DNA from 2 places in the Bifidobacterium sp. LH_426 genome. Region 2 is predicted to be linked to the other one. Evidence: riboswitches for the same ligand, from Rfam matches in the RefSeq annotation. Region 2 holds a riboswitch; the other holds the start of a gene.

Region 1 (4,748 bases), on a different contig from region 2:
GCTGCTTGGTGCTCGCGTAGTAAGCGGCGCCGACGATGCCGGCCTCGTTGCGCAGCGCGGCGGGCACGATCGGGGTCTTGATCTCGATGAACGGCAGGAACTTGTCCGCCTTGCGGCTCACGCCGCCGCCGACGACGAACAGATCCGGGTTGAAGTACTTCTCCAGCAGACCGTAGTACTTGGTGAGGCGCTTCGCCCACTTCTTGTAGCCGAGGTCCTCCTGCTCGCGGATGGAGCTGGCCGCGTACTTCTCCGCGTCCGGGTGCTTGTCGGAGAGAATGAGGTGGCCGAGCTCGGTGTTGGGCACGAGCACGCCGTCGATGATGAGCGCGGTGCCGATGCCGGTGCCGAGCGTCGTGGCGATGACGAGGCCGTCCTTGCCCTTGGCGGCGCCGAACTGCTGTTCGGCGAGGCCCGCGGCGTCCGCATCGTTGACGACGGTGACGGGGCGGCCGGCGGCCTCGGAGAACACTGCGGTCACGTCGACGCCGACCCACGACTGGTCGAGGTTGGCCATGAAGTCGAGCGGCTTGCCCGGCTTGATCGGTGCCGGGAACGCGATGCCGACCGGAGCGGATTCGGGCACTTCGAAGTGGTCGAGCTGCTGGCGCACGATCTTGGCGACCGCGTCCGGAGTGGACACCTCGGGGGTGAGGATCTTGAGTCGGGGTTCGGCGAATTCGCCCTTCTCCAGGTTGACGGGTGCGGCCTTGATGCCGGAGCCGCCGATATCGATGCCGAACGCCTGCGCGGTTTCAATCATCGTCGATTCTCCTCCTTGTATTGGATTTCCTAACCGTTACCTGCATCGTACCGCCCTCGCATCCCAAACAGCGGACGAACGCCCGCATGTCGCGCACACGTTTGCACCGTCGCCGCATCGTGCGGTGCCATAATGCGGTGCCATAATGGGAGGCATGGCAGAACACACGCAACTGATCGATGCGGTGAACATCCGCACCGCCATCCGCTCCTACGACGACGAACCGATCGACGACGACACGGCCCGTCAGCTCGACATGACCCTCGCGCCGTTGAATCTCCTCGGAGACCTGCATCTCCAGCTGGTGCGCAACCACCCGGAGGTGTTCGCGGAGGCGAACGCCTCCGGACATCTCAGGAACGCGGCGAACTATCTGGCCATCGTCGGCCCGAAGAACGACGCCGAGGCCAAGGAGCGCGCCGGCTTCTACGCGGAGCGCGCCGTGCTCGCCGCGACCTTGAGGGGCCTGGGCACCCTGTGGGTGGCGGGCAGCTGGGACCGCGCGGAGGCGGCGAGGCATTGCCATATCCGCAACGGCGAGGAGCTGTACCTCGCCGTGGTGATCGGCCACCCGGAGCATCATGTGGAGCGCCTGGCGAAGTCGTATGAGGAGCTCGTCGAGTTCCAGCGCACGCATCGTCCCACGAAGTCGTATGAGGAGTTCACCGCCGGCATGTCCGACGAGGCGCGCGAGGCGGCGCCGGCATGGTTCAAGGCGGGCGTCGAGGCGGCGATGAAGGCGCCGAGCGCGATGAACCGCCAGCCGGTCACGTTCACCTACGATGCCGACGACGATACGGCGGCCGCGCACATCGATCCGGCCGCGGGCGACGGGCATTGGGCGCTCAACGATCTGGGCATCGCGAAGCTGCACTTCCAGATCGGTGCCGGCCAGGGCCGGTGGGCGTGGGGCGACGGCGGCCTGTTCCTGCACAAGTAGGCTCCCGCCCGGAATCACCGCCAAACGACCGTATCAACGGCCCTCCGCATCGACACGCGCGTCATGCGGAGGGCCGCTTCGCATGCGACGGGTTTTCCGCACAGTGAAACGGGATTTGCGCGAAATCCACGGTCACGCGTATACAGTGTCTTGTCAGTTTCAGGGAAGGTGCGATTCCTTACTGGCGGTAACCCGGCCCCCGGGATTCACAACGGGAGGCGTCGGGAAGCCCGCGAACCGCGAAAGCGGCCGATCCGGTGCGAATCCGGAGCCAACGGTCATAGTCCGGATGGGAGAAACGGAGAGCTCGGCATGAGCGTATCTTCTGATAATCATTTCCAGTCCAAGACGGTCGACCACGCCACCGGCACGCACGCCACGGGCGTCGCGGATTCCGGCCGCTGGTCCACCCGCCGCATCGCCGTCTACGCGCTGTTCGTCGCGTTGGCGATCGTCACCAGCTTCATCGAACTGCCGATCTTCCCGGCGGCCCCGTATCTGAAGTACGATCCGTCCGGCATCGTGAGCCTCATCGCCGGTTTCGCGTTCGGTCCGGCCGCCGCGGCCATCGTCTCCGTGCTCGGCTTCCTGCCGCACGCGTTCACCGATCCGTGGGGTGCGCTCATGGCGATTCTCGTCGCGCTCGCGCTGTCGCTGCCCGCGTCCGTCATCTACCGTCGCGACCGCACGCGCAAGGGCGCGATCATCGGCATCGTCGTGGGCGCGGTCGTCGCGCTCGCCGCGGCCATCCTCGGCAACCTCGTCATCACGCCGATCTACGCGCACATGACCGTCGCGCAGGTCGCCGCCATGATCGTGCCGATCCTGCTGCCGTTCAACGTGCTCAAGTTCGCAATCCATGCGGTCGTCACGTTCCTCATCTACAAGCCGATCACCAAGCTGCTCGACAAGTAACCGACGACCGTGAACCTCGCCGAACTCGACCACATCCGCTTCAGCTACGACGGCGGCGCCACCTGGGCGCTCGACGACGCCTCCCTGACCGTACGGGAAGGCGACTACATGGCGCTCACCGGCGCGAACGGATCGGGCAAATCGACGCTCGCCCGTCTCGTCGCCGGTCTCGCCGCGCCTGACGCAGGCACCGTGATCCTGCTCGGACATACCGTCTTCTCCGACGCCGGTCCCGACGCGGACGCCTATCGTGCGGCCCGTCGGGGCATCGGCGCCGTGTTCCAGAATCCGGAGGACCAGCTCGTCACCACCGTGCTCGAGGACGATGTGGCGTTCGGACCGGAGAATCTCGGCATACCGCGCGACGGCGACGACGGCAACGGGCGTGGCGGCATCGGCGAGCGCATCGCCGAATCATTGCACGCCGTGCGGCTGGACGACATGCGCCGCGCGAACCCGATCCGCATGAGCGGCGGCCAGCAGCAGCGCGCCGCCATCGCCGGCATGCTCGCCATGCGCCCACGCCTGCTCGTGCTCGACGAGCCGACCGCCATGCTCGACCCGCTGGCACGACGCGAGGTGATGGACGTGCTCGACGAGCTGCACGCCGCCGGCACGACCATCGTCCACGTGACGCACCATCCGGACGAGATCGCGCGGGCGGGTCGCGTCGTGCGGCTCGAACATGGTCGGATGGCGGACGACGACGCGCATCCTTCGTTCCCGCCGGCGGGGGATCCCGCGAAACGGGCGGGGGTGGTCCCGCGACAGGCGACGCACTCCCACGCCACCGACATCATGCTGTCCGTCTCCCACGTCTCCTACGCCTACGCCGGCGGCGGGCCAATCCTCGACGACGTGTCGCTTAGGATCCGCCGTGGCGAGACGGTGGCGCTGATGGGCGCGAACGGTTCCGGCAAGTCGACGCTGCTGCGGCTCGTGTGCGCGCTCGCCAAGCCGGATTCCGGTTCGATCATCGTGGACGGCATCCGCGTCGAGGAGGCGAAACGGCGCGACCTCGCCGCGCTGCGCCGCACGGTGGGGCTCGTCATGCAGCATCCGGAACGCCAGCTGTTCGCCGATACGGTGCGTGACGACGTGGCGTACGGCCCCACGAATCAGCGGCTGCCGCGGACCGAAATCGACGAGCGCGTGGATTGGGCGCTGCGGGTCGCACGTCTGGACGGTCTCGCCGACCGTTCCCCGTTCGATCTGTCGGGTGGACAGCAGCGGCTCGCCGCCATCGCCGGCGTCATCGCGTGCAGGCCGAAGCTGCTGGTCATGGACGAGCCGACCGCGGGTCTTGACGCGGACGCGCGCGAACGCATCTACCGGCTCGTCGACGAGCTCAAGACGCAGGGCGTGACCATCCTCGTCGTCACCCACAGCCATCAGGAGGCCCGTCGCATGGCCGACCGCATCGTCGATATGGCGGCGTTGTCGGCGTCCGATGCCGGTACAACGCACGACGCGCTCGGCATCCCCGCGGGCGCGGATGCGCCACAGGACGTTTCACAAGGCGTTTCACAATACGTTTCACGGGATGTTCCACGCGCCGGCGCCCGGACCGCCGCCAAGTCCTCCCCCATGGCCCGTCTCGACCCGCGCGTCAAGATGGTGGCGTTCCTCGTCGCCATGTTCTCCGCGTTCGCGATCGGGAACGCATGGCAGCTGCTGCTCGGCGCGGCGTTCACCGCCGGCGTGGCCACGGCCGCACGCATCAGACCAGCACGGCTACTCGGCTCGGTGAGGATGTTCCTCGGCCTGTTCACGGTGATGGGGCTGCTCAACATGTTCTTCGTGCGCACCGGCGACACGCTGTTCACGTTGGGTCCCATCCCCGTGACGGACGACGGCGTGGCCACGGCCGTGCTGTACACGTGCCGTTTCGCGCTCGTCATCATCCTGGGCGCGGTGTTCCTCGCGACGACCACCCCCACCGCGATCACCGACGCGTTCGCCTCGCTTCTCTCACCGTTGCACCGGCTCGGCGTGCACACGCAGGAGATCGCACTCGTGCTGAGCCTCGCCCTGCGGTTCATCCCCACGCTGGCCGTGGAGGCGCAGGCCGTGGCGGACGCGCAGGCGGCGCGCGGCGGTTCGATCGAGACGGGGACGCTCCCGCAGCGG
Region 2 (4,748 bases):
AGCGTCTCGTGCATCACGTCGGCGGTGAACGTCGTGCCGCGCACGGACGTGACGGTCAGGCACACGCCGTTGACGGCGATGCTTTCGCCGATCGCCGTGCGGTCGGTCACCACCGTCGGCGAGTCGACGGACAGTCGCGCGAAGTCGGCGCCGTTCTCCAATCCGACGACCGTGCCGAGGTCCTCAACGATTCCGGTGAACATAGTCGACGCCTCCTTCGATGACGATGTCGTCGCCCACCGCGGCGACGGTGCGGTGCGTGAGGAGGAAGGCGTCGTCCGGCGCGCCGACGCCCGCGCCGCCCACCGGGCCGGGCGCGGTGCGGCCGCCGAACAGTTTCGGCGCGACGTAGGCGCTCACTTTGGTCACGACCTGGTCGCGCAGCGCGGACCAGGCGAGTTCGCCGCCGCCCTCGATCATCACGCTGTCGACGCCGCGCCCGCCGAGCGTTCCGACGATGGCGGCGACGTCGGCGTGCCCGTCGGCGTCGGCCGGTACGTGGAGGATCTCGCATCCCGCGTCGCGGTAGGCCTGCGCACGGGTTTCGTCGGTCGAGCAGGTGGCGATGATCGTGGGCGTCTCGCGCGCGGTGGCGACGACCGCCGCGTCGCGAGGTGTGCGCAAATCGGTGTCGCATATCACGCGGATTGGGTCATGACCGCCGTCGATGCGGCAGGTGAGTTGCGGGTCGTCGGCGATGACCGTGCCCACGCCCACCATGATCGAGGAGAACCGGCCGCGGTCCTCGTGCACGCGGCGGCGCGCGGCCTCGCCGGTGATCCAGCGCGACAGGCCCGATGCGGTGGCGATGCGGCCGTCGAGCGTCATCGCGTATTTGAGCATGACGAACGGCGTGCGCGTGGTGATGTAGTGCAGGAAGATTTCGTTGAGCGCGTCGCATTCCTCGCGCAGCACGCCCTGCGTGACCTCGATACCCGCGTCCGTGAGCCGGCGCACGCCTTTGCCGGCGACCAGCGGGTTCGGGTCGGGGGAGCCGACCACCACGCGGGCGATTCCGGCGTCGATGAGCGCCTGCGTGCACGGCGGCTGCTTGCCCGTGTGACAGCAGGGTTCCAACGTGACGTAGATCGTGGCGCCGCGCACGTCGACGCCGTCGCGTTTCGCCGCTTCGAGCGCGGCGCGTTCGGCGTGCCATCCGCCGAAATGGTCGTGATGTCCGGTGGCGATGATCGCGCCGTCGCGCGCGATGACCGTCCCCACCATCGGATTCGGGTTGACCTTGCCCGCTCCGAGTCGTGCGTGGCGCAATGCCACGGACATGAGGTCCCTATCGTCCATGAAATCCCCTTTCTTTGCGATAGGGCATGTCCAGGGTGCTTCATGATGGCGGTGGGGCCGTGCGCCGGTTTGGTTCCGGCTGCCCGGGCATCGGGCGAGACGCGCCATGTTTCGCGGCCCCGAAACGCGAACACCCTGGATTCCGTTCGAAATCCAAGGTGCTCGAGATGGGCCGCATGATGCGCATCGCCCGATGCGCGCACGCGACGGTATGCGGTCGCGCGCGCGGGCCGATGGTCCACGCCGCCGCAGCTTCTTTCATCCAGACTATGACTGTCGGTACCGGAATCTCACCGGTTCGGCATCGCGACCGTTGATCGCGATGCTCGCGGACTGAACCGCCGATCGGGAATTTCACCCTGCCCTGAAGATGCGTATTGAATTGTCGGTTCGACAGTATAGGGGACGGGCCGACGACGAGGGGGTGACGTCCACTTGATGGACGTCACCCCCTCCCATGAGCGGCCTTCCTATTGGGGCCTGACGGAACCGGCTCAATCCGGTCGAACGCCGATCAGGCGAGGCCGGAGAGCTTGTTGATGAGCTCCGGGTCGCGCGTCGCGCCCTTGTCGGCGGAGCGGGCGAAGGCGGCGTAGGCCTTGAGGGCCTGCGAGACCTTGCGGTCGCGGTGCGCCACGTAGCCGTCGCCGGCCTCGAGCTCGCGGCGGCGCTCCGCCAGCTGCTCGTCGGTCAGCTCGACGTTCACGGAACGGGCCTCGATGTCGATGTCGATGATGTCGCCGTTCTTGATGAGCGCCACTGGTCCCTTGTTCGCGGCCTCCGGGGCCATGTGGCCGATGGCCAGGCCCGAGGAGCCGCCGGAGTAACGGCCGTCGGTGAGCATGGCGACCTGCTTGCCGATGCCCTTGCCCTTGACGAAGGAGGTCGGGTACAGCATCTCCTGCATGCCCGGGCCACCCTTCGGGCCCTCGTAGCGGATGACCAGCGCCATGCCGGGCTTCAACGTGTCGTCGAGGATGACCTTTATGGCCTCCTCCTGGGATTCGACGACGAGCGCCGGTCCGCGGAACTTCCAGATCTCCTGCGGCACGCCGGCGGTCTTGACGACGCAGCCGTCGGGGGCGAGGTTGCCGCGCAGCACGGCGAGGCCGCCCTCGTGGATCTCCGGGTGGTCGATGTCGTGGATCGCGCCGTGCTCGCGGTCGGTGTCGAGCGAGTCGAACAGCGTCTCGTGCGTCCACGGTTCGGGGGAGATGATGTGGCCCGGCGCCGCGTGGTAGAGGGTCTTGGCCTCCTCGGTGCAGGTGTCGCGCATGATGTCCCAGTCGTCGAGCTTGGCCTCGAGCGACGGATAGTCGATGGAATGGACGTCCTTGTGCAGCTTGCCGGCGCGGTCGAGCTCGCCGAGGATGCCGCAGATGCCGCCGGCGCGGTGCACGTCGGAGATCTCCCACTTGCCGGACGGGGCGGCCTTGCAGATGCACGGCACGGTGTGCGAGATGCGCTCGATGTCGTCGAGCGTGAAGTCCACGTCCGCGGACTGGGCCATCGCGAGGATGTGCAGCACGGTGTTGGTGGAGCCGCCCATCGCGACGTCCATCGTCATCGCGTTCTCGAACGCGTGCTTGGTGGCGATGGAGCGAGGCAGCACGGAGTCGTCGGAATCCTTGTAGTACTGGTTCGCGATCTTGACGACCTGGCGGGCCGCCTTGCGGAACAGCTCCTTGCGGAAGCCGTGGGAGGCGAGGATCGTGCCGTTGCCGGGCAGGGCGAGGCCGATGGCCTCGGTCAGGCAGTTCATCGAATTGGCGGTGAACATGCCGGCGCAGGAGCCGCAGGTCGGGCAGACGGTCTTCTCGTAGTTGAGCAGGTCCTCCTCGGAGACGTTGTCGTCGGCGGAGGCGTACATCACGGAGATGAGGTCGGTGTTCTTCTTCACGGTGCCGTCGGCGAGGACGGTGGTGCCGGCCTCCATCGGGCCGCCGGAGACGAACACGGTCGGGATGTTGAGGCGCAGGGCGGCCATCAGCATGCCGGGGACGACCTTGTCGCAGTTCGGGATGCAGATCAGGGCGTCGGCGCAGTGCGCGTTGCACTGGTATTCGACGGTGTCCGCGATGATGTCGCGGGAGGGCAGGGAATAGAGCATGCCGGTGTGGCCCATCGCGATGCCGTCGTCGACGGCCATCGTGTTGAACTCGCGCGGGATGCCGCCCGCCTCCTTGATGGCCTCGGAGACGATGCGGCCGACCTTGTTGAGGTGGACGTGGCCGGGGAGGAACTCGTCGAAGGAGTTGGCGATGGCGATGATGGGCTTCTTGCCCATATCGTCGCCGCTGACGCCTGCGGCACGGTAGAGGGCGCGCGCGCCTGCGAAGACGCGGCCGGACATGAGTTTTGCGGATCGCATTTCGGTCATGATTCCATTCAAGTCCTTAATCGGGACACGCGTTTTGTCAAGAGTCAATATGTGGAATTCACGAGGATGTTACGTCGGTAACGCTCACGCCGCGTGCGTCGTCACCGCACCGTGAGCGGTTTTCGCGGTGCCGCGCTGATCCGTCGCCATGTGCGTCGGTGCCCACGCATATGAAAGACGGGGTTCCGGAATCATCCGGAACCCCGTCTTCTCTTCTCTCTCACACGGCAGTCGGCTCATGCCCGAGCCGACAAGTCAGTTTCAGCGGGCGATCTTCTGCGCGTCGTTGACGATGTCGGAGAGGACCTTGGTGTTGCCCATGGTGTTCTGGGCCATCGTGCTGGCACCGTACATGGCGAGACCGCGAATCATGGAATCCTTGAACGACATAATGTTTTCCTTTCAGGTTCGGTCATGGCGTTGGGCCGATGACCACGTTTGCAATTTTCGGTGTGCGACGCCCGTTTCTTGTTGTCTTGTTTGCGGTGACGTGCGTCGCGAAGTCTTATGCGTTATGCGCTTGTTCAGCGGCCGAGCTTGTTGGACTCGACGAGGTCGGAGAGGACCTTGGTGTTGCCCATGGAGTGCTGGGCCATCGCGTTGGCACCGTACATGGCGAGACCGCGAATCATGGAATCCTTGAACGACATGATAATTCCTTTCGTTGGTCAAAGCCCCTTGGTGGCTTTGCTTGTTTTTCTCGGCTTCGTTTGAAACCGGTTTCAGAATAGCGCGCCATCGTGACCTGCGCAAGGGGGAGTTTCGGATTCCGGCGTGTTGGACGATGATTCGCGAGCGCAATCGCCGCAGGTATCGAACCGGTTCGATGCAAACGTTGGCAATCACGGTGTCCGTGAATCGTTGGCATCATTGGGATTTGACATGCCGTCCATTCCGACGGCGCCGGCGTCGTCCGCCCGTCGCCGGCCGTCGGAACGGATTCCCGGATTCTCCGGCCCATCGGCGTGTCGCGCGGCCGATCGTCGCGATGCCGGGGGAGTCCCCGCACCTGTCTATACTTGTTGCGGTTGAGATAGATTTTCCATGGTTTGGAGCATGAATATGGCAG

The links. Region 2 has a riboswitch for FMN ahead of ribD (bifunctional diaminohydroxyphosphoribosylaminopyrimidine deaminase/5-amino-6-(5-phosphoribosylamino)uracil reductase RibD). Riboswitches for the same ligand answer to the same signal wherever they lie in the genome.
Region 1: it holds a riboswitch for FMN, as region 2 does, so the genes downstream of both, AC1AYD_RS06225 (ECF transporter S component) here and ribD (bifunctional diaminohydroxyphosphoribosylaminopyrimidine deaminase/5-amino-6-(5-phosphoribosylamino)uracil reductase RibD) in region 2, are expected to answer to the same signal.

The regions. Positions count from the first base shown of each region.
Region 1 is NZ_JBKEVB010000005.1:15,131-19,878, reverse strand. Features, by position in the region: gene ppgK (polyphosphate--glucose phosphotransferase) at 1-763, opposite strand, end outside; gene AC1AYD_RS06230 (nitroreductase family protein) at 918-1,703, shown strand; FMN riboswitch at 1,855-2,008, shown strand; gene AC1AYD_RS06225 (ECF transporter S component) at 2,016-2,618, shown strand; gene AC1AYD_RS06220 (energy-coupling factor transporter ATPase) at 2,628-4,748, shown strand, end outside.
Region 2 is NZ_JBKEVB010000002.1:426,524-431,271, forward strand. Features, by position in the region: gene AC1AYD_RS03970 (riboflavin synthase) at 1-203, opposite strand, end outside; gene ribD (bifunctional diaminohydroxyphosphoribosylaminopyrimidine deaminase/5-amino-6-(5-phosphoribosylamino)uracil reductase RibD) at 184-1,299, opposite strand; FMN riboswitch at 1,546-1,675, opposite strand; gene ilvD (dihydroxy-acid dehydratase) at 1,814-3,679, opposite strand; gene AC1AYD_RS03985 (hypothetical protein) at 3,941-4,069, opposite strand; gene AC1AYD_RS03990 (hypothetical protein) at 4,204-4,329, opposite strand; gene rpoZ (DNA-directed RNA polymerase subunit omega) at 4,742-4,748, shown strand, end outside.